One region of the Vagococcus sp. WN89Y genome, then DNA from elsewhere that is predicted to be linked to it. Evidence: predicted binding sites of a transcription regulator. Region 1 holds the regulator's gene; the other holds the start of a gene.
The links. Region 1 encodes LexA, which represses DNA repair genes until DNA is damaged. Its sites were predicted from a motif close to CNAACANNTGTTNG; they were not measured.
Positions count from the first base shown of each region.

Region 2: uvrB (excinuclease ABC subunit UvrB) is a predicted target of LexA. The motif match lies at 10,373-10,386, and genes of this name have one in related genera.

Region 1 is NZ_JBQPOM010000066.1:43,302-58,127, forward strand. It holds gene ACTU3N_RS19005 (maltoporin) at 1-589, shown strand, start outside; gene malM (maltose operon protein MalM) at 698-1,630, shown strand; gene ubiC (chorismate lyase) at 1,800-2,297, shown strand; gene ubiA (4-hydroxybenzoate octaprenyltransferase) at 2,310-3,179, shown strand; gene plsB (glycerol-3-phosphate 1-O-acyltransferase PlsB) at 3,222-5,678, opposite strand; gene ACTU3N_RS19030 (diacylglycerol kinase) at 5,776-6,144, shown strand; gene lexA (transcriptional repressor LexA) at 6,253-6,864, shown strand; gene dinF (MATE family efflux transporter DinF) at 6,940-8,268, shown strand; gene ACTU3N_RS19045 (CsbD family protein) at 8,461-8,670, shown strand; gene zur (zinc uptake transcriptional repressor Zur) at 8,798-9,313, opposite strand; gene traF (conjugal transfer protein TraF) at 9,589-10,905, shown strand; gene ycaC (isochorismate family cysteine hydrolase YcaC) at 10,944-11,567, opposite strand; gene dusA (tRNA dihydrouridine(20/20a) synthase DusA) at 11,815-12,834, shown strand; gene pspG (envelope stress response protein PspG) at 12,968-13,210, shown strand; gene ACTU3N_RS19075 (quinone oxidoreductase) at 13,383-14,366, opposite strand; gene dnaB (replicative DNA helicase) at 14,430-14,826, shown strand, end outside.
Region 2 is NZ_JBQPOM010000018.1:73,622-88,447, reverse strand. It holds gene ACTU3N_RS06340 (hypothetical protein) at 1-2,107, opposite strand, end outside; gene ACTU3N_RS06335 (putative acyl-CoA thioester hydrolase) at 2,268-3,551, opposite strand; gene ACTU3N_RS06330 (kinase inhibitor) at 3,667-4,146, opposite strand; gene bioA (adenosylmethionine--8-amino-7-oxononanoate transaminase) at 4,172-5,464, opposite strand; gene bioB (biotin synthase BioB) at 5,551-6,591, shown strand; gene bioF (8-amino-7-oxononanoate synthase) at 6,588-7,742, shown strand; gene bioC (malonyl-ACP O-methyltransferase BioC) at 7,729-8,478, shown strand; gene bioD (dethiobiotin synthase) at 8,471-9,193, shown strand; gene ACTU3N_RS06300 (ABC transporter ATP-binding protein) at 9,135-9,857, opposite strand; gene uvrB (excinuclease ABC subunit UvrB) at 10,609-12,630, shown strand; gene pmrB (two-component system sensor histidine kinase PmrB) at 12,760-13,866, opposite strand; gene pmrA (two-component system response regulator PmrA) at 13,866-14,543, opposite strand; gene eptA (phosphoethanolamine transferase EptA) at 14,540-14,826, opposite strand, start outside.

The DNA of each region.
Region 1 (14,826 bases):
CGTTGTGCAGTATGCGACCGATGCGCTGACTTCCCAGGGTAAAGGCTTGTCCCAGGGCTCTGGTGTCGGTATTGATTCTAATGTTGCTCGCAACATTGCTGCTTATAACGCCAACAATAACGGCCACCTGCTGCGTATCCTCGACCACGGTGCTATCTCGCTGGGCGAGCGCTGGGATCTGATGTACGTCGGTATGTATCAGGATATCGACTGGGATAACAACAACGGTACCCGCTGGTGGACTGTTGGTGTGCGCCCGATGTTCAAATGGACACCGATCATGAGCACCCTGTTGGAAGTGGGCTATGACAACGTGAAATCCCAGCGCACTAACGACACCAACAATCAGTACAAAATCACCCTTGCTCAGCAATGGCAGGCTGGCGACAGCATCTGGTCTCGCCCGGCTATTCGTGTGTTCGCCACCTATGCCAAATGGGATGAAAAATGGGGCTACAACTACAACGGTAATCCCAGCACCAACGTTGACTACTCGCTGGCAACCCGCAATGGTACCGGCGGCGAGAAGTTCGGCCGTGGCGATAGCGACGAATGGACCTTCGGCGCCCAGATGGAAATCTGGTGGTAATCAATTTTTACCGCGTAGTGACCAAAAAAGAGGGGCGCAAGCCCCTCGACCCTTGAACAGCGCGCTATTGCCTGGCTAACGCTGCTTCGCATAACAAAGGTGATAACTATGAAAATGAAAAAAACGCTCATCGCCCTGTGCATGACGGCGGGCCTGCTCGCCAGCGTACCGGGTATCACGTTTGCGGATGTTAATATCGTTCCACAAAATACCAGCGCCGCGCCGAGCATTCCGCGCGATGCCTTGCAGCAGTTAAGCTGGACACCGGTAAACACCTCAAAAACGCAAACTGTTTCCCTGGCGACCGCCGGGCAACGCGTGAATGTGCCGGGCATTGCAGGCCCTGTCGCTGCTTTTAGCGTGCCGGCCAATGTAGGCGAGCTGTCCCTGACGCTCTCCAGCGATGTCAACAAAAAAAGCGGTGTATTTGCGCCGAATGTGCTTATTCTTGATGAGAACATGACGCCATCTGCTTTCTTCCCCAGCGAATACTTTACCTACCAGGAACCCGGCGTTCTGTCGGCAGACAGACTGGAAGGCGTGATGCGTCTGACGCCCGCGCTGGGCCAGCAAAAACTTTACGTGCTGGTCTTTACCACCGACAAAGATTTGCAAAACACCACCACGCTGCTTGATCCGGCAAAAGCTTACGCCAAAGGTGTCGGCAATGCCGTACCGTCTATTCCTGACCCGATCGCGCGCCACGTTATCGATGGCGTAGTCAACCTGAAAGTGAAAACCAGCACCAGCTCCAGCGTGCTGGTCGGCCCGCTGTTTGGCTCTTCCGGCGCAGGGCCGGTAGTGGTGGGTAATACCGCCGCGCCTGTCGCAGCAACGACTACGCCAGCCCCGGCTCCTGCACCCGCCGCGAAAAGCGAGCCGATGCTCAACGATACGGAAAGCTATTTTAACCAGGCCATCAAACAAGCCGTTGCCAAAGGCGATGTAGATAAGGCTTTGAGATTACTGGATGAAGCAGAGCGTCTCGGTTCAAAAACCGCGCGCTCCACGTTTATCAGCAGTGTAAAAGGCAAGGGGTGACAGTCTCCCCACAATGCTGATTTTGCAACAACTGGTGCGCCAGTCGGCGCACCCTTTTTACCTCAATAATTTACCCTGTTACATCTCTGTTGCGCTGTTGCAAACTTCCCCGCACTTGCCCGCCGGTTCTGCGATACAATAATGCTACGTTATGTACCGGAGGTTAGGCATGTCACACCCTGCGCTTACGCAGTTACGTGCGCTGCGCTATTTTGACGCAATCCCCGCGCTGGAACCGCAGCTACTCGACTGGCTGTTGCTGGAAGATTCAATGACCAAACGCTTTGAGCAACAAGGCAAAAAGGTCACCGTTAAGCTTATTCAGGAAGGGTTTGTGACGGCTGAATTTATCACGCCAGAGCGCGCGTTATTGCCCGAGGAGCCGCGCTACTGGCTGCGGGAAATCATTCTTTGTGCTGATGATGAGCCCTGGCTTGCCGGGCGCACCGTGGTGCCGGAGTCAACCCTGAGCGGCCCGGAGATGGCGCTGCAAAAACTGGGGAAAACGCCGCTCGGGCGTTACCTCTTTACCTCTTCTACACTTACGCGAGATTTTATTGATATTGGTCGTTATGAGCAGCTTTGGGGGCGCCGCTCCCGCCTGCGTTTGGGGGGAAAGCCGCTTATGCTGACAGAACTGTTTTTACCCGCGTCGCCGTTGTACTAAGAGGAAGATAAAATGGAGTGGAGTCTCACGCAGAATAAGCTGCTGGCTTATCACCGGCTTATGCGTACGGACAAACCAATCGGTGCGTTGCTGCTGTTATGGCCAACGTTATGGGCGCTATGGGTTGCCACGCCCGGCGTACCGCCGCTGTGGATTTTGCTGGTGTTTGTTGCCGGTGTCTGGCTGATGCGTGCAGCGGGTTGTGTGGTAAATGATTATGCCGACCGTAAATTCGACGGACATGTGAAACGCACGGCGAATCGACCGCTGCCGAGCGGCGCAGTCACGGAAAACGAAGCGCGCGCGCTGTTTGTGGTACTGGTGCTCGTCGCCTTCGCGCTGGTGCTGACCCTTAATACGATGACCATTCTGCTCTCGGTCGCGGCGCTGGCGCTGGCCTGGATCTATCCGTTTATGAAGCGCTACACCCATCTGCCGCAGGTCGTGCTGGGGGCGGCGTTCGGCTGGTCTATCCCGATGGCTTTTGCCGCCGTCAGCGAGTCTGTGCCGCTGAGCTGCTGGATTATGTTCCTGGCCAATATTTTGTGGGCGGTGGCTTATGATACGCAATATGCCATGGTGGATCGCGATGATGATGTGAAGATTGGCATCAAATCGACGGCGATCCTCTTTGGTCGCCATGACAAGCTGATCATCGGTATTTTGCAGGTTGCGGTGCTGGTGCTGATGGCCGCTATCGGCTGGCTGAATGAGTTAGGCTCGGGATATTACGCAGCGGTGCTGATTGCTGGTGCGCTGTTTGCCTATCAACAAACGCTGATTGCTGGCCGCGAGCGCGGCGCCTGTTTTAAAGCGTTTTTGAATAATAATTATGTGGGACTGGCGCTGTTTTTAGGCCTGGCGGTGAGCTACCTGCATTGAGCTTTGTAATACAGCCTCTCCCTTGCGGGAGAGGCTGATTCTTTACGCGTCCACCTGCGTAGCGCTCTCAATCGTCAAACGCACATCGGAGGTAATCAACTCCGCCAGCAGCTGGTAAACCGCCAGGGTCTGCGACGGTTCGGCATCGCCGCTGTCGCTGATATAGCCTTCATCACGCAGCGTTAACACCAGCGTACTGAATACCGCCTTATCGAAAAACTCCGGCGCGTTGATGCCGTGCAGCACCGACAGGCGCTGCGCCAGCGTGCGGCTCTCTTTCTCCAGCGTGCTGCGGTTCATCGACGGGTTTGCGCTCAGCAGCCAGAAGGTGATGGCGTAGCGTTGCAGCGTTTCACGCGCGCCTGCCGCCAGCAGTTGCAGCGTGCGCGAGCGGGCCGGGTTAATGCACAGCTGATCGTCTTTCAGCGTGATAAGCCCCTGGCGCAGCATCTCCTGACTGAGGTTTTCCAGCACTTCAGCCAACTCTGCTTTATCCCAACGCAGGAACAGCTCCGCTTTCAGCATCGGGTAGAGCAGCTCAACGTGGCGCAGCATTTCGCTTCGTGAGATAGCGCGATGCTGAGTGATGATCGCCGCCATCAGCGACGGTAGCACCAGCATATGGGCGATATTGTTGCGATAGTACGTCATCAGTACCGCCTGCTCGCGCGGCAGAATAATGATTTCGCCGATAGTATCCTGCTCGACTTCAAACTTATTCATTTGCAGCGCGTGGTCGATAAGCGCGCTGGCGCTGACCGCCGGAGCCGTTGAATCAGGCGAATAAGGTACATTGCGCAACAATGAGAGATAGCACTCCAGTTGTTCCGTCAACTGCTCGCGAGTCAGTGAACGCTGGCGGGAAGCCAGCAGCGCCGTGCAGCACAGGTTCATCGCATTGGCCGCACCGGCGTTATTGATACGCACCATCAAATCCGCGGCGATATTATTCACCGTCGGCGTCAGCCACGCCGGGCGAATGGCTTCAATCGGATCGATGGATTCGCGCCACTCCGGTACATGGTGGTTCAGGTAGTTAACCAGCGGGATCGGCTCGCCAAAGTTAACATACCCCTGGCCGAGGTTACGTAACTTGCTCAGGCCGCGCACCATCTGCAAGAAGCTCTCTTTCTCTTTCGTTGCACCGCGCAGCTCTTTCGCGTACGTCCCCACCTCCATCACGTGCTCGTAGCCGATGTAAATAGGCACCAGCGTGATCGGGCGCGTACCGCCGCGCAGCATCGCCTGAATCGTCATCGACAACGTGCCGGTTTTCGGGTCCAGCAAACGCCCGGTGCGCGAGCGACCGCCTTCGACAAAGTACTCTACCGAATAACCACGGCTAAATAGCTCGCCCAGGTACTCGCGGAACACCGTGGAGTAGAGTTTGTTGCCTTTAAAAGTACGGCGAATAAAGAACGCGCCGAGGCGGCGGAAAATCGGCCCGGCGGGCCAGAAGTTCAGGTTGATACCGGCAGCAATATGCGGCGGCACCAGCCCCTGGTGATAGAGCACATAAGAGAGCAGCAGGTAGTCCATATGGCTGCGATGGCAGGGCACATACACAATTTCATGCCCGTCATGAGCCAGCTGGCGCACACGCTCAGCGTTATGCACATTGATGCCCTGATAGAGCCGGTTCCAGGTAAAGCCGAGGATACGGTCAGTCAGGCGGATCATCTCATAGGAGAAGTTGGCCGCAATCTCTTCCATCAACGCAATTGCGTTTTGCTGTGCCTTGTCATGGGAGATTTTCTTACTGCGCGCTTCGTCTTCCACCGCGCGGGCGATTGCTTTGGAAGAGAGCAGCTTATTAAAGAGATCCTGACGGGCCGGCAGGCGCGGGCCAACGGCAGCCAGACGCTGGCGGGCGAAATGCATACGCGCCACGCGAGCCAGTTTCTGCGCGATGATTTTATCCGTCCCGTGCTCGGTTGCCATGCGGCGCAGCGACACCGGCGGTGAGAAACGCACAAAGCTGTCGCGGCCAAGCCAGGAGACGGCAAAGAATTTCTGAATACCGTTGAGCATACGCAACGGCGGATTGACTTCGCCTTTCTCGCGCCCGGGCGATCGACCAAACATCACCGATACCGGCACCATCTGCACATCCAGATCCGGATGGCTACGGTGTAAATCCAGGTAGTCGTGAAACAGTTTGATGGACTCTTCTTTCGGCGTGTAATAGGTGAATACGCGCGGGCCGCCGTGGATAAACACGAAACGCGGCAGCAAAGCGCCGTCTATCTCCAGCGGTTCCAGCGGATCGGGAAGACTGTGAGCCAGACATTGCGCGCGCAATGTCAGCAGGTCTGCCTTAGAGTTATAAGGCAGTACGTACATAATAGGGCGTGATGTATCGAGACCAAGTTCCTGTGCAGGTTCTGCAGGTATCGACTTACTTTTTACCAACACGCTTAATGGTAAATTAAGTAATTTGTAGTAAATTCGTGGCCAGCCGGACATAAAGGATGTAAAGCCTCTGGTTAATAGTGCCATTGCGCGGCAAGAATATCAGAAAGCGCACATGATTTCTGTTGTACCTCAGCACGCTAACATAGACATTGACGCATATTTACATAAAAAAGGTTCGTGTATGGCCAATAATACCACCGGATTAACAAGGATTATCAAAGCGGCAGGTTATTCCTGGAAGGGCATCCGTGCCGCGTGGATCAATGAAGCGGCATTCCGCCAGGAAGGCGTAGCGGTCGTTCTGGCCATTATTATCGCGGCCTTTCTGGATGTCGACGCTATTACGCGCGTGCTGCTGATTGGCTCCGTGTCGCTGGTAATGATTGTAGAAATTCTCAACAGCGCCGTCGAAGCGGTGGTCGACCGCATTGGCGCTGAATACCATGAACTTTCTGGCCGCGCGAAAGATATGGGTTCGGCAGCGGTGCTGATGTCTATCCTGCTCGCGTTATTCACCTGGGTCACGCTTTTGTGGTCACATTTCCGATAATGCTTCCAGAATGAGATAACGCCCTGGTTTTTTACTTAAATTTGATTCCAAAATCACCTTTAACTGTATATACTCACAGCATAACTGTATATACACCCAGGGGGCGGAATGAAAGCATTAACGGCCAGGCAGCAAGAGGTGTTCGATCTTATCCGCGATCGCATCTCCCAGACAGGTATGCCACCGACGCGTGCGGAGATCGCGCAGCAATTGGGGTTCCGTTCCCCAAATGCGGCTGAAGAACACCTCAAAGCGCTTGCGCGTAAAGGGGTTATCGAAATTGTATCCGGCGCATCACGCGGGCTTCGCCTGCTGGTGGAAGAAGAAGTCGCCGGGCTGCCGCTGATTGGCCGCGTTGCGGCGGGTGAGCCGTTGCTGGCGCAGCAGCACATCGAAGGGCACTACCAGGTCGATCCGGCGCTGTTTAAACCGCACGCAGATTTCCTTTTGCGCGTTAGCGGTATGTCGATGAAAGACATCGGTATTATGGACGGCGATTTGCTGGCGGTGCATAAAACTCAGGATGTACGTAATGGCCAGGTGGTCGTGGCGCGCATCGAAGATGAAGTCACCGTTAAGCGACTGAAAAAGCAGGGTAACACTATCGAACTGTTGCCGGAAAACACCGAGTTTTCCCCGATTGTCGTCGACTTGCGCGATCAAAACTTTACCATTGAAGGGCTGGCCGTTGGCGTCATCCGCAATGGCGAATGGCTGTAACGCCTCTCTTCTCTGCTGCGGCACCGTTTCAGGTTCCGCAGCGTAAAACGTATTCCCTGACCTGATTGTGATGCCATGGCGTTTTTAACCGCATCCGATAAAGCCCTGTGGCGGCTTGCCCTGCCAATGATCTTCTCCAATATCACCGTACCGCTACTGGGTCTGGTGGATACGGCGGTGATCGGCCATCTCGACAGCGCCGTGTACCTCGGCGGTGTTGCCATTGGCGCAACGGCAACCAGCTTTCTGTTTATGTTGCTGCTGTTCCTGCGCATGAGCACAACCGGTCTGACGGCGCAGGCATTCGGCGCTAATAACGCACCGGCGCTTTTACGTGCGCTGGTGCAGCCCTTACTGCTGGCGCTGGGCGCTGGCGTACTGATTGTGCTGCTGCGCGCGCCGCTTATCGATCTGGCGCTGCATATTACCGGCGGCAGCGACGCTGTGCTGGAGCAGGCGCGGCGCTTTCTGAATATCCGCTGGCTAAGCGCACCGGCATCGCTGGGCAACCTTGTCCTGCTCGGCTGGTTGCTGGGCGTGCAGTATGCGCGTGCGCCGGTCATTTTGCTGGTGGTGGGCAATGTGCTCAATATTGTGCTGGATGTCTGGCTGGTCATGGGGCTGCATATGAATGTGCAGGGCGCGGCGCTTGCTACCGCCATCGCCGAGTATGTCACTTTTGCTATCGGTTTGCTGATGGTATGGCGCGTGTTGTCCCTACGTAAGATCCCAGTAGCTATGCTGAAAAACGCATGGCGCGGTGGAGTCCGGCGTTTGCTGGCGCTAAACCGCGACATCATGCTGCGCTCGCTGCTCCTGCAACTCTGCTTCGCGTCCATCACCGTGTTTGGCGCGCGGCTGGGGGCGGATACGGTTGCTGCAAACGCCGTGCTGATGATGTTCCTGACGTTCACCGCCTACGCGCTGGACGGTTTTGCTTATGCTGTCGAAGCCCATTCCGGGCGGGCTTATGGCGCACGGGATGGCAGCGAACTTATGCAGGTCTGGCGGGCGGCATGTCGTCAGTCCCTGCTTGTGGCGCTGGCCTTTTCCGCTGTTTATGCGCTGGCAGGCAAGCGTATTATTGCGCTGCTTACCTCGCTGCCGGAGCTGCAGCTGCTGGCCGACCACTATTTGATCTGGCAAGTTATCCTGCCGCTGGTGGGCGTGTGGTGTTATCTGCTGGACGGTATGTTTGTCGGCGCGACGCGGGGAGCAGAGATGCGCAACAGCATGGCGGTTGCTGCCGCTGGCTTTGCGCTGACATTATTCACGCTTCCTGCGCTCGGCAATCACGGGCTATGGCTCGCTCTGGCGGTTTTTCTCGCGCTGCGTGGGCTAACGCTGGCCTGGCTGTGGCGGCGTCACTGGCGCAGAGGCAGCTGGTTTGCAGGCGCTAACTAACCCTTCCTGATAGCCAATCCACCTTATCTGGCCTCGTTATGGTGGGTTTCACGCCTCGCTTTCCCCTGACTTCGTTCCCTTCTATGGTTATATATTCCGAATATAAACCGAAAGGCAAAATCCTTAACTACACTTATCTGTACGTTCAGCAAACAGAACGTAATTTCTTAACCGAACGATAAGGAGTCAACGATGAATCAAGACGAAGTCGGCGGTAACTGGAAACAGTTCAAAGGTAAAGTTAAAGAGAAATGGGGCAAACTCACCGATGACGATATGACCGTTATCGAAGGTAAACGTGACCAGCTGGTAGGTAAAATCCAGGAGCGTTACGGTTACGCAAAAGACCAGGCGGAGAAAGAAGTTGGGGACTGGGAAACACGGAACGATTACCGCTGGTAATCAGCGCTCCCCCTCAATGTGTGTATTTCTACCCGAAGGTACAAGGATGTACCACCCTCAAGACCCGCGCTAATCTCTCTGCGCGATACATTATCCTGCTGTAATAACCTCTAACGCGCCTTTTTCTTTATCTGACCTTTTTCTTTATCTGAATAGTATGATCGTGCTCGCAATGGTCGTGCTGGCGGCATGATTCCACTTCTACACAGGCGGCGCATAAGCCGTGGGCTTCAATGACATTATGACGCAGAGCAAAGCCGCGCTTTGCTGCCAGCGCATGCATAATATCTTCCACCCCTTCAGCTTGCTCTTCTTTTACCGAGCCACAACGGTCGCAAATAAACATGGCGGACGTGTGTGTCGGCTGGTCGAACAGATGGCACAGCACATAGCTGTTGGTCGACTCGACTTTATGGACAAAACCCTGCTCCAGCAGAAAATCCAGCGCACGGTAAACGGTTGGCGGCTTGGCCTGCGGCTCGCTTTCGCGCAACAAATCGAGCAGATCATATGCGCTGATTGCGCCCTGTTGCAGGCTCAGCAGTCGCAAAACTTCCAGACGCTGGGGAGTCAGGCGCACATTGCGCTGGGCACAGAGCTTTTCAGCCTGCGCTAACATCTCTTGCGAAGTGGTCTTATCCATAGGCGATCTCGATTCAAAGGACGGTAAACATACACTTTATCATGCCCTGTCAGAAACACCGAATAGGCGTCTGACGATCTCTTTTGAATGGTTTTATTCACGAAACCTATAACGTCTTCTATAAATAATGTGTGTCATTACCATAAAAAATGATTCTGCCCGTTCATCCGTGTGCAGAACGTTTAGTTATTTTTGAGTTATTCACAGCAATAGAGCATTCCTGTTTTTGTGGTGGCAAACAGGCTTAAAAATCATTTGATTATGAGACGCAAACTGTGAAAAAAACATTCAGATTGTCGGTGGTTGCTATCGCTGTCTCCTTTTTCGCTGTCAATGAAGCTGGAGCAACCAATACCTGGGCGGAAGCACGTAATGATGCGATGGGCGGTACCGGCGTTGCATCGGCAGACTATGGTAGCGGTGCCTTAATCAACCCGGCCTTGCTGGCAAAAGCGCAGCCGGAAGATGACATAACCATTATTCTGCCGAGCATTCAGGCGCAAATTACCGATAAGGATAATCTGCGCGATGAAATCGACGATATCAGTGACAAGATCGATAACTACAGTGACGTGGTTGATAGCCTGACGCCGGGCCAGATCGTCGCTGATCCTATTGGCACGGTGAATCTCTTCCAGGGCGCCGCAAAGGATCTGGCGGATGAGCTGGATTTCTTGCGGGGCAAAACAGCACAGGCAAAAGCCGCCGCAGGGATAGCCGTCAGCATTCCAAATGATATGCTCTCAGTTGCTTTTGTGACGAAAGGCTATGCGCACGCGCGCGTCAGCTCCTCTGTTGATCAGCAAGATATTGATTACCTGCGGAGTATTCAAAACAGCACGGTTGTTGCAGCCAGTGAAGCCTTAAACGCCGCGCTATCGCCGGACGGTAGCCGGGAGATAACCAAAAACCTGAACTCTACTGCTTCCGGTCGTGCGGCTATCGTCACGGACTTCGGGATTGCGATGGCGCGCCAGTTTGATGTCGGCGGGGTACCATTATCAGTGGGGGTAACGCCGAAGCTGCAAAAAACCTGGGTCTATAACTACACCGCCTCGATTTATGATTACGACAGCGGTGACTGGAACAGTAGCCGCTATCGTACCGATGACACTGGCTTTAACATCGATGTGGGTTTAGCCGCTGATTTAAGTGAGAATTTTACGGTGGGTCTGACGGGTCAGAACCTGATCTCCCGCGATATCGATAGCAAAGAGATCCTCATTGAGAACGGCAGAACGGGCGACATCGTAAGTTATAAAGATACCTACCAAATCAGCCCGGTCGTGACGGCTGGCGTGGCGTGGCATAACGATCTGGTCACGCTGAGCGCCGACGGTGATTTAACCGCGACGAAGGGCTTTAAGAGCGAAGAAGATTCTCAGTATGTGGGTGTTGGCGCAGAAGTGCGCCCGCTGAGCTGGCTGGCCGTGCGTGCCGGTTATCGCGCTGATGTCAAAGGGGATGATAAAAACGTCTTTACCGGCGGTGTGGGGTTTGCGCCCTTTAACCGCGTACACCTTGATTTAATGGGGCTGGTCGGCGAAGACGAAACCTGGGGGGCGGGCGCTCAGGTGAAAGTGACTTTCTAAAAAATAAACCGGGGGCGCAGAGCCTCCGGTTTCTCGCCTTATTTTTGGGTCAGCGTATTATAACTGGTCATCAGGTTGCGGTAGTCAGGAATATGGTTGGAGAACAGCGTGCCCAACCCTTCGATATCATTACGCCAGTCGCGGTGAAGCTCGCAGGCTGCGCCGAACCAGGTCATTAATTGCACACCCGCCTGGGACATGCGATCCCATGCAGAATGGCGCGTGATTTCATTAAACGTGCCTGAGGCATCGGTTATCACAAAAACCTCAAAACCTTCTTCAATTGCCGACAGCGCAGGGAAAGCGACGCAAACTTCCGTCACCACACCGGCAATAATCAACTGTTTCTTCCCGGTTGCTTTTACCGCCTTCACAAAATCCTCATTGTCCCACGCATTAATATTGCCAGGGCGAGCGATATAAGGCGCGTCAGGAAATTGCTCTTTAAGTTCCGGCACCAATGGACCGTTCGGGCCGGTTTCGAAACTAGTGGTTAAAATGGTGGGAAGTTTAAAATATTTAGCCAGATCCCCTAATGCCAGGACATTATTTTTAAACTTATCCGGATCGATATCTCTGACCAGCGATAATAAACCGGCCTGATGATCCACTAACAAAACGGCAGCATTATTTTTATCCAGACGAACATAAGGTTTAGACATATTCACTCCGTGTTTCTGTTAAAGGGGAAGACCACTCCTTGTTCCTCGTCTTCCATAGGTACAACTTGTTCAAAATATAGACGAGAGCGGAAGAGCAACAAGGTAAAAAATGTCTTAAACAGGGCGCCGGGTCGGTTGTGATACAATAAATCCTTATTGTCTTATCGTGGTGCTGGTGCCTGACGACGCGGCTTTGGGCGGTAAGATACGCAGACTCCATTTTCTATAAATGTACGGTATTTCTGAAATGACGAACGCTGAGCAAACCCCTGCCAAACCCGTAATATCTGACGCCTACTGGAATGGCCGGTTTAGCGTTGCGCCTATGCTTGACTGGACGGACCGGCATTGCCGCTACTTTCTACGCTTGTTATCGCGCCACACACTGCTCTACACCGAGATGGTGACGACCGGCGCAATTATTCATGGTAAAGGCGACTACCTGGCTTACAGCGAAGAAGAACATCCGGTGGCGTTGCAGCTTGGCGGCAGCGATCCGGCACAGCTGGCGCACTGCGCCAAACTCGCCGAAGCGCGTGGCTATGATGAGGTAAATCTCAACGTGGGTTGCCCCTCTGACCGGGTGCAAAACGGGCGCTTTGGTGCGTGCCTGATGGGTGAAGCTCAGCTGGTGGCTGACTGTATCAAAGCGATGCGTGACGTGGTTTCTATTCCGGTGACGGTGAAAACGCGTATCGGCATCGATGAACGCGACAGCTATGAATTCCTGTGCGACTTTATCGGTACTGTCGCCGGTAAAGGGGAGTGCGACACTTTTATTATCCATGCGCGCAAAGCCTGGCTGTCCGGCCTTAGCCCGAAAGAAAACCGCGAGATTCCGCCGCTGGATTATCCACGCGTCTACCAGTTGAAGCGCGATTTCCCGCAGCTAACGATGTCGATTAATGGCGGCATAAAATCTCTCGATGAGGCGAAAGCGCATCTTGCGCATATGGATGGCGTGATGGTGGGGCGCGAGGTGTATCAAAACCCTGGCATTCTGGCTTCGGTCGACAGGGAAATTTATGGCGCGAGCGTTGCCGATGCCGACCCGGTCGCCGTGGTGCGGGCGATGTACCTCTACATTGAGCGCGAGCTGAGCCAGGGCGCTTATCTGGGCCATATTACCCGGCACATGCTCGGCCTGTTCCAGGGGATTCCGGGCGCGCGCCAGTGGCGTCGCTACTTAAGCGAAAACGCGCACAAACCCGGCGCCGATGTGGCGGTGGTTGAGCATGCGCTGAGTTTAGTGGCGCGCGATCGTTAAAATTCACCAAAAAGTCGTCAAATTCACTCTGTCCCGTTGCGTGCTGCGGGACTTTTCCGTTTTAAATCAATCAACGCTAACTGGCACGTTTCTTGTATAGGAAAAGAAAGAGCTATTTTCCGGGGAGAGAGACATGCTGGAACTACTTTTTATTATCGGCTTTTTTATCATGCTGTTGGTGACGGGGATTTCCCTGTTTGGCATTCTGGCGGCGCTGGTCGTTGCCACGGTGGTGATGTTTGTGGGCGGTTTATTCGCCTTGATGATCAAACTGTTACCCTGGCTTTTGCTGGCGGTTGCTGTTGTCTGGGTGGTTCGCGCAATCAAAGAACCGAGGGTGCCGCGCTGGTCGCGAAATGACCGCTGGCGCTATTAAAGGATGCGTGTTTCGTCACAACCTTGAAACATTTCCCGGTATATTGCATATAACGACGTAGGATATGCTTATTAAATCTGGCACTATCTCAACGTAATGTATTCATCGCGCTGTACCCTACAATGCAGCCGAACAAAAAAAGAACGGGCTTCCTGCGGGAAGCCCTAATCTTTTACGGGATCAGCAAACTGGAACCTTGTGTTGCCCGGCTCTCCAGCGTTTCATGCGCGCGTTGCGCATCTTTTAAGGCAAATTTTTGGTTTTCCGCGACATCGACTTTAATGACGCCGCTGGCGATCAGCGAGAAAAGCTCATTGCTGGCTTCTTCCAGCTCCGCGCGGTTAGTGACATAGCCATTGAGCGAGGGGCGCGTGGCGTAGAGCGAACCTTTTTGATTCAGAATGCCAAGATTCACCCCGGTGACTGGCCCGGAGGCGTTACCAAAGCTCACCATCAGACCGCGACGGCGCAAACAATCGAGGGATATTTCCCAGGTATCTTTGCCTACCGAGTCATACACCACGCCTACTTTTTTACCGCCCGTCAGCTCCTTCACACGCTCAGGAACATTCTCTTCGTTGTAATTGATAACCTGCCAGGCTCCCGCTTGCAGCGCGCGCTGCGCTTTTTGCGCAGACCCCACGGTGCCAATTAACTTTGCGCCGAGCGCTTTTGCCCACTGGCAGGCAATAAGCCCCACGCCGCCTGCCGCCGCATGAAACAGAAACACTTCGTCCGGTTTGATTTCCCAGGTTTTGCGCAGCAGGTAAAAAACCGTTAGCCCTTTCAGAAAAGAGGCGGCCGCCTGCTCAAACGAGATAGCGTTCGGCAGAACAGCCACTTTATCTGCATGGACATTATGCACCGTGCTGTACGCGCCCAGCGCCGATTGCGCATACACCACCCGATCGCCAACTTTTATATGCGTAACCTTGCTCCCGACCTGGCTGACCACACCTGCGGCTTCGGTGCCTAAGCCGCTTGGCAGCGAGGGAGGCGGGTACAATCCGCTACGGATATAGGTGTCTATATAGTTGATGCCTATCGCTTTATTTTCTACCTGCACCTCGTTTTCTGCCGGGGCGGGTGGGGTAAACTCCACGGCATGCAGCACATCAGGACCACCATGCTTGTGAAATTCTATGCGTGTCGCCATGCTTCCTCCTGAACTCTGTGATAATCTTTCGAACCATTCATTACCCAGGTAACTCCATTCACTATGGCAGGAAATAAACCCTTCAACAAACAGACTGAACCCCGTGATATCCAGGTCGAGGGGATGAAGGTTCCTCCGCATTCGATTGAAGCGGAGCAGTCGGTGTTGGGCGGTTTAATGCTGGATAACGAGCGCTGGGACGATGTCGCAGAGCGCGTTGTCGCTGAAGATTTCTATACGCGTCCGCACCGCCATATTTTTACCGAGATGCACCGCCTGCAAGAGATGGGCAAACCCATCGATCTGATTACGCTTGCGGAATCGCTGGAATTACAAGGTCAGCTGGATATTGTCGGCGGCTTCGCTTACCTCGCTGAGCTTTCTAAAAATACGCCAAGTGCGGCAAACATCAGTGCATATGCAGACATCGTGCGTGAACGTGCGGTAGTGCGCGAGATGA
Region 2 (14,826 bases), on a different contig from region 1:
TCATATCACGCGCGGTTTGGGTAAGCTGCATAACAAAATCGGTCAGCCTGGAATGTGGCGTTTTAATACCGTCGAGGTCGTCGGCCATGATTTGTAAACCAGGGCCAATAAGGTTTTGAGCAATTCTAATCGGCTGTGCGTGAGGAAGCATTTGCAGGATTAAACTGAGCACCTGATCAATACGGCTGGTGATCGCCCGCATATTCTCCAGCTCTTCCGGTGGTGGGCAGCCTTTACCAGTATTCCAGGAGTGAACAATAGCGGATTCTTCAGAGAGTTTCGTCACCGGGCTTTCCAGGGTCTCGCCAATCACACGCGCAATATCGCTCCAGCTCAGGGAGTCACGCGCCTCGATGCAGGCAAGATCAAAGAGTTGTACAACTTTGACGTCATCCTCAGGCTCCTTTTCAGGGGGGGCTAATGGCCTGCCAAGCTTATCCGACGCTTCATCCGGCAGGCGAAAATTGAGTGATTGTTCCCTTCTTTTAGTGGGTGTGGGAATGGTCGGGAAGAGCGATATCACCACTTTTTCAACCGGTTCTGTCACCGGTTTTCCTGACGAATCGACTTCTACATCAAGATAAATTATCTCGTACTGTTTTCGTTTTTTTTCCGGCGGTGGGCAGTAACATTGCTTGCCTTTATTTTTCAAAATCATCTCTTTTGCTTTAGGATGAAAAGACAGGACGTTCTCACAACGGGCTAAAAAATTAATATCTTTACAGTCGTCAGGCTGTGTTTTTTTAGTGAAAAACTGCGGCTTAGGTTTTTTTGTTGAGGAGGGGATGGATTTTGCCGTAGAGGTTATTGTTTTCGGTGTTGTGGCTGAATTTATTTCGTCTTCAAGATACGTCACCATGTAATTGTCTTTCCGTGATTGTGGTGGCGGGCAATAACAAGTACTGTTTTGGACCGGAAGTAATAAACTATTTACCCCCGGATGCGCATTATGCATATTTTCGCAGCGCTGCAGGACATTCTTATCCTGGCATTCTTCAGGCTCTGTTTTTTTCTGGTAATATTTTATTTTCGAGGCGTGCGCTGGATATTGTGTTGTGGTTGTGGATGGCATGTAGTTTATATCATCGGGGAGATAGACTATTTTATACCAGGATCTGTTCTTTTGCGGCGGCGGGCAATAACAATAGACATCATGCACTTGTAATACTAATTTGTTAGGTCGCCGAAAATTCGCATGCACATTTTCGCAGCGTGCCAGAAAGTTCGGCGTTCTGCAGACTTCCGGCTGATACCTTTGCATATAAAATTTTATGGGCTCCCTTGGCGGTGGTTCTGGTGTGGTTGTTGTCGGTTTATGCTTGCGTTTCTTGTTTTTGTTATAAACCACCTTGTCAGCATTTCCTCTGCAAAGGCCCGGTTTGTCACTCCCGCCGCCCCGGCCATACTTATTAGGAAACCAGCACTTCGCGTTAGGATCTGCTTTTCGCTTTGCTTCTTCTTCGGCTTTTTTTCTCGCTTCTTCTTCAGCCCGTTTTTTCTCACGCTCTGCGTGTTTCTTCTCCTCCTCTGCTCTGTGGGCATCTTGCCTGGCAATTATCTCTGCAATTTCATCAGGGCAGGGGCCCCACTCGGTTATGTCCGGACGATTAAGAGAGTGGTGTAGACACTGTTTACGGGTGGTGGTTTCAGGATGTGCCACAAGAAGCTCGCTGCGCGGTGCATTGCTTAGCGCATTCTCTGAGGTGTTATGGCCCGGCATTACGCCATTCTCGTCAGAACTGCTATCACCGCCGAAGCGGTGCCAGGCCAGCGCCCCGATGGCCGTTGCGCCAAGCAGCGCGAGAGCGGTATAGAGTACAGGGCTACGTGAGGAGGAATCCTCTTTTTGGCTCAGGAGAAAGTGCGCCTCTTCTTCTGCCAGCGTGATGCGATGGTTTGTGTCCGACTGCATCGGTTGCGAACGGTTTGCCAGCCACATCCAAACGCGCTGTGGCAGCCAGGGCGGTGCCGGGCGGGCTAATTCGGCACCTGAAAGGCTGGCAGACGCGAAGTGCGCCATCAGGGGAGTATTGGCTTCAATATCTTTTGCTGCGTGGCGCTGGGGCGAGGGGAGAAGAGCATTGTCTGGCTGGGTAATGGTTGGCATTTTCTGTACCTCTCCTTAGGTTAAGAATTGCCTAAATTTACCCTTCCGGTTGTTTGCAAAGCATACAGAAATCGATTAAAAAGTAATCTTTCTGCGTTAACAAAAAAGCCCGTCATTGTATAAAAATGACGGGCCTTGCTGTGTTACCTGCGACGGCGGATTATTTTTTGGGTTCAGCAACCACCTGGCTGCCAATACCACGGTTGTTAAACTCCCACAGGCGGTTGAACTGATTATCGTTCAGCTCGCGCTGCAGGTTGCCTTTCTCATCCGTGTTGCCGGTGTTCCCTGCAAAAGCACGACCGGAAATGGCCGCATCTGCCCAGGGCTTCGCCACATTAAAACCTTCGTTAATGACGCTATCGCGAATGACCGCCTGGCCGTTGGTGTTTCCGTCCACATCCAGCGAGCGGCCAAGCTGCGCGATGCCCTCGCCGGACGCGCTAAAGCGGCTGTTCACGGCGAGGAAGCCGTAATAGAGATTCGACAGCGTTGCCGGGGCGAAGACATAACCTTCCTGCTGAGTGCGGGAATTGATGACCCGGAAGTCGGTATTGTCAAACACCACCGCGCCACGGCCTGCCACGATATCCACATCCCCTTCGAGATAGCTGTTGGTCACCAGCGTACGGGTCTGGCGATTGCTGCGCAGGGTGTTATCCACGCCGCTGTTAGTCACGAAGAAGGTGTTCTGGCGACCGAGGATATTCACATTGTTGATTTGCACTTTGTCGCCATCGCTGCGCAGCGCCACCGCCTGGTGATTCCCCGCATCCACGCTGTCACCCAGCGTATTCTGAATGGTCAGGTTCTGTAATTGCAGACCATTATTCTGCGACCAGAAGACCGCAGAACACATCACGCCAACGGTTGCCGCGCGCTTGCTCTGACAAGTGTCAAACATATACCACGCCGGTTTGCCTGGCATATATTTGCCCGACGGGTTAACCAGGCGCCGCCAGCTGCCCGGATCGATTTCGGAATCCAGCGCCAGACCGATTTTCACATCCAGCGGCTTCTCGCCGGTGCCGTAAATCGTCACGCTGCCGGAAGCGGCGGGCACGTACACGGTGCCTTCATACTCGCCAGGCATAATAGCGATATACTGGCGCTCGCTTGAGTGTTTATTGATAGCCGCATCTACCGCTGCCTGAATAGACGTATGGGTGACGCCAGGCGTACCTGCTGCGCCCACCACGAAGTCAGGTTTTTCCGGCAGACGGATAGCATAAGGTTTCCACGGCGCGCCATCAGGCGTCATGGCGGTAAAGTAGCGATCCGCAGTAAAGTTTTTCGCCTCACCGGCGCTGAGAATCGGGCGCGAGGACGTACCCGGCGCGGTTTGTTCAGAAGGACGTTCAGACGGTGGTGTTGAGCTACAGGCGGTCAGTGTCACGCCAAAAGCGAGTGCCAGCGCCAGACGGGAAACCGATGATGTCTTCAAGGGATGCTCCAGACTATGCAAGTTGAAATGAATTGCCCAAAGCCTGCTTTTTTATACTAAGTTGAGCGAAACGGGAAGCCGATTCGCACAATCGGCTTCAAAAGTAGTGACTTTCTTAACTAAACAGCGCGGTAATGGAGGCGCTGGCAAGTTTGTGGAAGTGAACATTAAAGCCAACCAGCGCGCCGCTGGCGTTTTCATCCACATCGATTCTGTCAACGTCCAGCGCATAAACGGTAAACACATAGCGGTGCGTTTCGCCTTTTGGCGGCGCAGCGCCGCCGTATCCGGCTTTGCCAAAATCGGTACGGGTCTGCACCGCGCCCTCCGGCAGTGCGGCAAGGCCGGAGCCGGCACCTTGCGGCAGCACGCGGGTATCGGCGGGGAGGTTTGCCACCACCCAGTGCCACCAGCCGGAGCCGGTCGGCGCATCCGGGTCATAACAGGTCACGACAAAACTCTTTGTCCCGGCTGGCACCTCATCCCAGGCCAGGTGGGGCGAAATATTGTCGCCATCGTAGCCCATCGCGTTAAAAACATGGCGATTCGGCAGTTTCTCGCCGTCGCGTAGATCATGGCTTACCAGCTTCATCATCTGCTCCTCTTTGCAAAAGCCCTGCTTAAGCCTGGGCGAACAAGTCATTGCGCGCAACGGCGTCTACCACGGCGCGGGTTAAACGCGAAAGTTGCTGCGCCGTAATAATATACGGCGGCATCAGATAAATCAGTTTGCCAAACGGGCGGATCCACACGCCCTGTTCGACAAAGAAGCGTTGCAGGGCGGCCATATCGACCGGCGCGTGAGTTTCCACGACGCCAATCGCGCCCAGCACGCGCACATCCGCGACGTTCTCAAGCGCCTTCGCCGGGGCCAGCTCCGCACGCAACTGGGCTTCGATAGCCGCGACTTGCTCGCGCCATGCGCCACTCTCCAGCAGGCTCAGGCTGGCACTTGCCGCCGCGCAGGCCAGCGGGTTGCCCATAAACGTCGGGCCATGCATAAAGCAGCCTGCTTCACCTTCGCTGATAGTTTCCGCTACCTGGCGGGTGGTCAGGGTGGCCGAAAGCGTCATGGTGCCGCCGGTCAGCGCCTTGCCGAGGCAGAGAATATCCGGCGCTATCTCTGCGTGTTCGCAGGCAAACAGCTTGCCGGTGCGCCCGAAACCGGTGGCTATCTCGTCGGCAATCAGCAGGATGCCTTCACGATCGCACATTTTACGGATGCGTTTTAACCACTCAGGGTGATACATCCGCATCCCGCCTGCGCCCTGCACAATCGGCTCCAGAATCACTGCGGCGATTTCATGGCGATGGGCGGCCATCACGCGGGCGAAAGCGACCAGATCCTGCTCGTTCCACTCGCCATCAAAACGGCTTTGCGGCGCAGGAGCAAACAGGTTTTCCGGCAGATACCCCTTCCAGAGACTGTGCATGGAATTGTCCGGGTCGCAGACCGACATCGCGCCAAATGTGTCCCCGTGGTAGCCGTTACGGAAGGTGAGAAAACGCTGCCGGGGCTGCCCTTTTGCCTGCCAGAATTGCAGCGCCATTTTCATCGCAACTTCCACTGCCACCGAGCCGGAGTCAGCCAGAAAAACGCACTCCAGCGCATCAGGCGTCATCGCCACCAGCTTACGGCACAACGCGACAGCCGGAGCGTGGGTTATACCGCCGAACATCACGTGCGACATGGCGTCGATTTGCGCTTTCATTGCTGCATTCAGCGCCGGATGACCGTAGCCATGAATCGCCGCCCACCAGGACGACATACCGTCAATCAGCGTCTCGCCGCTGGCAAGCGTCAGCTCGCAGCCCTGGGCGGATTGCACCGGGTAAACCGGCAAAGGAGAGGTCATTGAAGTGTAAGGGTGCCAGATATGGCGTTGATCGAAGGCTAAATCGTCCGTTGTCATAATCGACTTGTAAACCAAATTAAAAAGTTTTAGGTTTACGAGTCTACACCCAATAACGATTTTACAACACCCTTTGGAGAAGCCCAATGGCTCACCACGCACGCTGGACGATGTCGCAAGTTACCGAACTTTTTGAAAAACCTTTGCTAGAGTTGCTGTTTGAAGCGCAGCAGGTTCACCGCCAGCATTTCGACCCACGCCAGGTGCAGGTCAGCACGCTGCTGTCGATTAAAACCGGAGCCTGCCCGGAAGACTGCAAATATTGCCCGCAGAGCGCGCGCTACAAAACCGGGCTGGAAGCCGAGCGCCTGATGGAAGTAGAGCAGGTGCTGGACTCTGCCCGCAAAGCAAAACAAGCCGGTTCCACCCGTTTTTGCATGGGCGCTGCGTGGAAAAACCCGCAGGATCGCGACATGCCGTACCTGGAACAGATGGTCGAAGGGGTGAAAGCGCTGGGCCTGGAAGCCTGTATGACGCTCGGCACACTGAGCGAAAATCAGGCGCAGCGGCTGGCCTCGGCCGGGCTGGATTACTACAACCATAACCTCGACACTTCCCCGGAGTTCTACGGCAATATCATCACCACACGCACCTACCAGGAGCGTCTCGATACACTGGATAAAGTGCGCGACGCCGGGATCAAAGTCTGCTCCGGCGGTATCGTTGGCCTGGGCGAAACGGTGAAAGACCGCGCCGGGCTGCTGCTGCAACTGGCAAACCTGCCCACGCCGCCGGAAAGCGTGCCAATTAATATGCTGGTAAAAGTAAAAGGCACGCCGCTTGCGGAAAACGACGACGTCGACGCGTTTGATTTTATCCGCACCATTGCGGTGGCCCGCATTATGATGCCCACCTCCCACGTGCGTCTTTCTGCCGGTCGCGAGCAGATGAATGAACAGACGCAGGCGATGTGTTTTATGGCCGGGGCGAACTCTATTTTCTACGGCTGCAAACTGCTGACCACGCCAAACCCGGAAGAAGACAAAGACCTGCAACTGTTTCGCAAACTTGGCCTGAATCCTCAGCAAACCGAGGTACTCAATGGCGACAACGAGCAGCAACAGCAGCTTGAAGCGCAGCTTCTGCACGCCGATACCGACCAGTATTACAACGCCGCCGCCCTATGAGCTGGCAGCAACGCATTGACGCGGCGCTTGACGAGCGTCGCGCGCAGCATGCCCTTCGCACGCGCCGCGCCGTTGACCAGGGCGCCGGGCGTTGGCTGACGCTGGGCGAGCAGCACTTTTGCAACTTTTCCAGTAATGATTACCTCGGCCTGAGCCAGCACCCGGCGGTGATCCGCGCCTGGCAGCAGGGCGCAGAGCGCTACGGCGTCGGCAGCGGCGGGTCGGGCCACGTCAGCGGCTACACCACGGCGCACCAGGCGCTGGAGAGCGAACTTGCTGAGTGGCTCGGCTATGATCGCGCGCTGCTGTTTATTTCAGGTTTCGCGGCAAACCAGGCAGTGATTACGGCGCTGACCGGCGGTGACGACAGGATTGTTGCCGACAAACTCAGCCACGCGTCCTTACTCGAAGCCGCTACGCTAAGCCTGGCACAATTGCGGCGATTCGTGCATAACGATGTCGGGCATCTGGCTTCATTGCTGGCAAAACCGTGCGCGGGTCAGCAACTGGTGGTCAGCGAAGGGGTGTTCAGCATGGATGGCGACAGCGCTCCGCTTAAAGAGCTGGCGGGCGCAGCGCGGCAGGCACAGGCCTGGCTGATGGTTGACGACGCGCACGGTGTGGGCGTTGTTGGCGAGCAGGGGCGCGGCAGCTGCTATGCGCAGGGTATCCGCCCGGAATTGCTGGTGGTCACCTTTGGTAAAGGCGTCGGCGTCAGCGGCGCGGCGGTGCTGTGCAGCCATTCGGTGGCGGATTATTTTCTGCAATTCGCCCGCCATCTTATTTACAGCACCGCGATGCCGCCCGCGCAGGCAACGGCGCTGAGCGCGGCACTGCAGGTGATTCGTGGCGAGGAGGGCGATCGTCGCCGGGCGCATCTTCGTGCATTAATTGCCCGTTTTCGCCAGGGCGCAACAGGGCTGGCGATGACGGTGACGGACTCCGCAAGCGCTATCCAGCCGTTGATTGTCGGTGAAAATGCGCGCGCATTACAGCTGGCAGAACGCCTGCGCCAGCAAGGCTGCTGGGTGACGGCGATCCGCCCGCCAACGGTGCCGCCTGGCACCGCGCGCCTGCGCCTGACGCTAACAGCCGCGCATGAGTGTGAGGATATCGACCGGTTACTGGAGGCGCTGCATGGCGGTGAATAAACAGGCGGTGGCCGCCGCCTTTGGTCGCGCGGCGCAGAGCTACGCGCAGCACGACACATTGCAGCGCCTGAGTGCGGATCTGCTGCTGGCGAAGCTCGGCGCGCAAACGCCCGCGCGGGTGCTGGACGCAGGCTGCGGGCCGGGGACGATGAGCCGTTACTGGCGTGAGCAGGGCAGCGAAGTGACGGCGCTCGATCTCTCTGCGCCGATGCTGCGCGCCGCGCGCGAGCGGCACAGCGCGCAGCACTACGTGGCGGGGGATATTGAAGCGCTGCCCCTGGCAGGCAGCCACTATTCGCTGGTGTGGAGCAACCTGGCGGTGCAGTGGTGCGACTCCCTGCGCCAGGCCATCAGCGAGTTATACCGCGTGACGCAGCCCGGCGGCAGCGTGGCGTTTACCACCCTGGTGGACGCCTCGTTACCGGAACTCAACCAGGCCTGGCGCGCGGTTGATGACCGCCCGCATGCCAACCGTTTTTTAACGCCGCAGGCCATCGGGCAGGCGCTGCACGGTTTTCGGCTGCGTCAGGGGACTGAGCGCGTCACGCTCTGCTTTGATGATGCCGCCAGCGCGCTGCGCTCGCTGAAAGGTATCGGCGCGACACACCTTCACGCGGGCAGGCAAAAAGGGCTGACACGCGGCGCATTGCAGCGCTTGCAGCTGGCCTGGCCGCAACAGCAGGGCAAATGCCCGCTGACCTATCATCTTTTTTGGGGAGTAATCACCCGTGACTGAGCGCTATTTTGTGACCGGAACGGACACCGAAGTGGGTAAAACCGTCGCCAGCTGCGCCTTATTACAGGCGGCGAATCTACGTGGGTTACGCAGCGCAGGCTACAAACCGGTGGCGTCCGGCAGTGAGATGACCGCACAAGGGCTGCGTAACAGCGATGCGCTGGCGCTACAGCGTAACAGCAGCCTGCCGCTGGCCTATGAGACGGTTAATCCGTTCACCTTCGAAGAACCCACCTCGCCGCACATTGTCAGCGCACAGACGGGCGTTGCCATTGAGGCTGCCGTGATGTCTGCCGGGTTACGCACGCTGGAAGCCCAGGCCGAGTGGCTACTGGTGGAAGGTGCTGGCGGGTGGTTTACGCCGCTCTCAGAGACGCTGACCTTTGCCGACTGGGTCACCCAGGAGCGCCTGCCGGTCATCCTGGTGGTTGGGGTGAAACTGGGCTGTATTAACCATGCGGTGCTCACCGCGCAGGCCGTTTTGCAGGCAGGGCTTCGGCTGGCAGGCTGGATAGCCAACGATGTGCAGGTGCCGGGCAAGCGGCACGCGGAGTATCTGGCGACCTTGCGGCGCATGTTACCGGCACCGTGCATTGGCGAGATCCCCTGGCTTGGCCAGGCGGCGGAACAGGAGACGCTGGGTCATTACCTGGATCTTAGCGTGCTGGCTCCGGCGTCATCCATTGCAGAAGCCGTGGGTCGTCCAGTTGCTTAATGCTGCCTTCGGCCACGTTGCGCCCCCGGTGCAGCAGATAAAAACGATCCGTGACTCGCCGGATAAAGGAGAGGCGTTCTTCGGCGAGCAGGATAGTCATTCCGAACTCCTGATTCAGCCGCACAATTAAGTTACCCAGCTTATGGATAAACGCCTGGCCCAGCCCGCGCGTCGGTTCATCGAGGATCAACAGCCGTGGGCGGGTCATCAGCGCCCGCGCCACGGCCAGCTGCTGTTGCAGATCGTCGGCCAGTTCCGCGCCTTTCGCTTTGCGCAGCGCATACAGCTCCGGCAACAGGTCATAAATATCCTGGCGCAGGCTGTTGCCCGCATCGCCGCCTGCGAGGACCGCGATATGCAGGTTCTCCTCCACGGTCAGTTGCGAGAAGATGCGCCGGTCCTGCGGCACATATCCAATGCCCAGCGCGCTACGGTGAGCCGCCTGCATCAGGTGCAAATCCTGCGCGATTTCACCGTCTTCCTGCCAGATGATGCTGCCGCTCTCCACCGGCAGAAATCCCGCGATACAGTTAATCAGCGTGGTTTTACCCATACCGGGCAAGCCGATGACTGACGTACAGGCACCGGGAAGTAAATCGAGATCCACGTTCCATAAAATATGCCGATCGCCGTAGAACTGATTGACTGCACGCAAGCTCAACATGATTCACTCCTCACTGGGGTCAGGCTGACAGGAATGATGTGCAAAAGGCTTGCCATTGTGAGCAAAAGACGGTTTTTTCGGACATAACCAGTAGAAGATCGCCCTGCGGCGCGATGAAAAGCGGATCAAATAATAAAATGCTGCACTTTGCCAGTGCTACCGTGGCGAATGGTGGTGCATTAAAGCAACAATTTGTGAGGCGGATCGCAAGCCGATCCGGCGCTGTTTTCCCGGATCGGTAGCAAAAAGAATCAATAAATTTTTTTTGTGCGCCGCTTCGCCAGGTAAATTAGGAATTTGGCGGAAGGCTGGCAGTCCGGCCTGGCGGCAGTTATCCACTATTCCTGTGGATAACCTTGTGCATTAGAGTTAGAAAACGTGCTACAAGCGAGCAACTGCGCGGCCTGCGTCTGAATTGACGCGAAACACAGCTTTTTATATTTTGTTTTTTAAATCAACACGTTAAATAAAATCAATGCCTGTAAGAAAAGTGTCACCGGCTGCCACAAAACTTTCAAACGCGTGCTTGACAAATGTTAATCCAGGAAAATTTCTGGGGATAACCCTAAAGCGGGGCGTTTTTATCTGGCCGGAGCGTAAATTTCAGAAGCTAATCGCCGTGAGGGCCGTACTTAGTACAAATTTTCGTAGACGCCACTGTTTTTTCATCCAGTATTACAGGTTGGCAAAAGTCACGCTGGTGAGTAAAATAGGTTACCTGCCCGCTCATTCCTTCACCAGGTAGCCGTTCATGAGTAAACCGTTCAAACTGAATTCCGCTTTTCGTCCTTCCGGCGATCAGCCTGAAGCTATACGTCGCCTCAAGGAAGGGCTGGAAGACGGCCTTGCACACCAGACGCTGCTGGGTGTTACCGGTTCAGGGAAGACGTTCACCGTCGCGAACGTGATTGCCGATCTCCAGCGCCCGACGATGGTGCTGGCACCGAACAAAACGCTGGCCGCGCAGCTGTATGGCGAGATGAAAGAGTTCTTCCCGGAGAACGCCGTGGAGTACTTCGTTTCCTACTACGATTACTATCAGCCGGAAGCCTACGTCCCCAGCTCGGACACCTTTATTGAAAAAGATGCGTCGGTGAACGAGCACATCGAACAGATGCGTTTGTCGGCCACCAAAGCCCTGCTTGAGCGCCGCGACGTGGTGGTGGTGGCGTCGGTGTCCGCTATCTACGGTCTGGGCGACCCCGATCTCTACCTGAAAATGATGCTGCATCTGACCAAAGGCATGATTATCGATCAGCGCGCGATCCTGCGCCGCCTGGCGGAGCTGCAATATATGCGTAACGATCAGGCGTTCCAGCGCGGCACGTTCCGCGTGCGCGGGGAGGTTATCGATATCTTCCCGGCGGAGTCTGATGACCTGGCGCTGCGCGTGGAGCTGTTCGATGAAGAAGTTGAGCGTCTGTCGCTGTTTGACCCGCTGACCGGGCATATTGAGTCCGTTATCCCGCGCTTTACCATCTATCCGAAAACGCACTACGTCACGCCCCGCGAGCGTATCGTGCAGGCGATGGAGGAGATAAAAGATGAGCTGGCCGTGCGCCGTAAAACGCTGCTGGAAAACAACAAGCTGCTGGAAGAACAGCGCCTCAGCCAGCGCACCCAGTTCGATCTGGAGATGATGAACGAGCTGGGCTACTGCTCCGGGATCGAAAACTATTCCCGCTATCTCTCCGGGCGCGGGCCGGGCGAGCCGCCGCCGACGCTGTTTGATTACCTCCCGGCAGACGGTCTGCTGGTGGTCGATGAGTCCCACGTCACTATCCCGCAAATCGGCGGAATGTATCGCGGCGACCGGGCGCGTAAAGAGACGCTGGTGGAGTATGGTTTCCGTCTGCCGTCGGCGCTGGACAACCGCCCGCTGAAATTTGAAGAGTTCGAAGCGCTGGCGCCGCAAACCATTTATGTTTCGGCAACGCCGGGCAATTACGAGCTGGAAAAATCCGGTGAAGACGTTGTCGATCAGGTGGTGCGTCCGACCGGCCTGCTTGACCCGGTGATTGAGGTGCGTCCGGTGGCGACTCAGGTAGATGACCTGCTGTCGGAAATCCGCAAACGCGCGGCAATTAACGAACGCGTGCTGGTGACGACGCTGACCAAACGCATGGCGGAAGACCTCACGGAGTACCTGGAGGAGCACGGCGAGCGGGTGCGCTATCTGCACTCGGACATTGATACCGTCGAGCGTATGGAAATCATCCGTGACTTGCGTCTTGGCGAGTTCGATGTGCTGGTCGGCATCAACTTACTGCGCGAGGGGCTGGATATGCCGGAGGTGTCGCTGGTGGCGATTCTTGATGCTGACAAAGAGGGCTTCCTGCGCTCCGAGCGATCGCTTATTCAGACCATTGGCCGTGCGGCGCGAAACGTAAACGGCAAGGCCATTCTCTATGGTGATAAAATCACCCCGTCGATGGCGAAGGCGATTGGCGAAACCGAACGCCGCCGCGAGAAACAGCAGCGCTATAACGAAGAGCACGGCATTACGCCGCAGGGGCTGAACAAAAAAGTGGTGGATATTCTGGCGCTGGGCGAGGGGCTGGCGAAGACGCGTGCGAAAGGGCGCGGCAAGTCCCGCACGCCTGCGCAGGTGGAAGCCGCCGAGCTGGCGCTCTCTCCGAAAGCGCTGCAACAGAAAATCCACGAGCTGGAAGGCAAGATGATGGAGCATGCGCAAAACCTTGAGTTCGAAGAGGCTGCCAGCGTGCGCGATCAGCTGCATCAACTGCGCGAGTTGTTTATCGCCGCCTCCTGAGCCTTGCTTAATGTTCCCTTAATATTCGCCGGGCACACTACCTCCAGTTAAGTGGAGGTAGTGTGATGCAACAATTTAAATTTCGTGAGTTCTTTGCCGTTACATTTGCTCTGGCGATTGTTATTGGCTTTAGTCATCTTTGGGTGCTGAGCTATTAAGCTGGCGCAGGGCAGGGTGAAATTTCACCCATGCCCGCACGCCGGATGCATCCTGGCGGTTGTGCAAAAAGAACTGGGCGTTGTGTAACTGCGCGATGCGCGACACAATGCTCAACCCAAGCCCGATCCCTCCGTAGCGGCTATCCATGCGCACAAACGCTTTGCTCAGCTCGCCGCTGCGGCTTTCATCTATGCCAGGCCCTTCATCTTCCACCGCCAGCACCGGCGAGTCACCCTGCTCCAGCAGCACATGGATAGTCGAACCTGCCGGGCTATAACGGTGCGCATTCTCCACCAGGTTTCTGACCAGTACGCGAAGCAGCGTGGCATCGCCGGATACCGCCATGTCCTGGGTTTGTGCGAGCACCAGCCGCTGCTCCCGCCTGGCAAGCATAGTCTCCAGTTCGTCACGCAGGGGAAGCAGCACATCGTTGCGCAGCATCACTTGCTGGTAGCTGCCCGCGGAGAACGACTGGCCGACGCGGGCCAGTTGCAGCAGCTGACCAATATTTTCCGTCATTTGATCGAGGCGCTGAATTAACGGCTCCACATTGATCTTGTTGCTTTTTGCCATCAGCTCCAGATGCAGGCGCAGCCCGGCGAGCGGCGTGCGCAGCTCATGCGCAACGTCTGCGGTAAACAGGCGCTCCCGCTCCAGCGTCAGGGTCAGGCGTGAAACCAGTTCGTTAATCGATGAGGTGACCGCCTCGACTTCGCTCACGCTATTGTGCAGGGTGATGGGGTGCAGGTTATCCGGCGTGCGCTTATTCAGCTCGCGTTGCAGCTCTGAAAGCGGTCGGGTGATGGTTTTCACCGCCTGCATACAGATAAGCAAGGCCAGGCCCACAATCAGCAGGCTTGGCACCAGCAGGCTGGCGACCGCTTCGCGGACTTCATGGGCAATCTGTTTGTGGTTGTTGTGTTCAGTGACAGCACTTTCGACCAGAAGCTGGATCTGCTCTTCGCTCTCATGCCACAACCAGAACACGCTGATTAACTGGCAAAACACCAGAATGCCGCCGATGGTCAGCAGCAGGCGGCTGCGCATACTTCTGCTTTTGAAGGGGAACAGCGTCATCACGTGCAATCCCTTGTCGCCGCCTGCACCAGCATGTAGCCAAAGCCGCGCACGGTGCGAATGCGGGACTTGCCTATCTTGTCCCGAAGGTTATGGATATGCACTTCCAGGGTATTGGTGGAAGGCTCGTTATCCCAGTTGTAAATATCGTTGTAGAGAATTTCCCGGTGCACCGGGCTGTTGGCTTTTAACATCAGGCGCGAAAGCAGGGCGTACTCTTTGGGCGTCAACTCCAGCAGTTGCTCCCCCAGCCACGCCTGGCGGCGCGTGACGTTAAGGCGCAGATCGCCGTGGGTGATTTCGTTATCGCCCTGGTTATGATGGCGGCGCAGTAGCGCGCGAATACGGGCATTCAGTTCGTCCAGCGCGAACGGTTTCACCAGATAGTCATCCGCACCGGTATCCAGGCCCGCAACCCTGTCATCCAGGGTATCGCGGGCGGTCAGGATCAGCACCGGCAGGGTATATTTTTCCCGGCGCAGCCGCGCCAGCAGATGCAGGCCGTCTTCATCCGGCAGGCCCAAATCAAGCACTATCAGGCTATAGTGGCCTGCAGCCAGGCACAGCGCGGCTTCCTTTGCCGTCGCCACGCCGTCGCAGGCGTAGCCCTCACTCTCCATGGCCAGGATGAGCCCCTGCAACAGCAGGGCATCGTCTTCAATCACCAGAATTTTCATTTTGCCTGCTCCCGGCACGGTGTTAATAAATCCTCACTGGCACGATAGACCTTCGTGCTGACGCCAAGTATACCCAACATTGTCGGGAAGAGATTATCCTGCGACGTAGCCTGTGCCTGCGCCTGTTTTTGCAGGCACTGACTGTCCACCCCGTAACGCTTCTGGTAATCGTCAGACAGCCAGAGCAGCATCGGCACGTGGGTTTGCGCTTCGGGGGCGATAGCGTAAGGCAGCCCATGCAAATAGACGCCATTTTCCCCAAGCGACTCACCATGATCGGAGA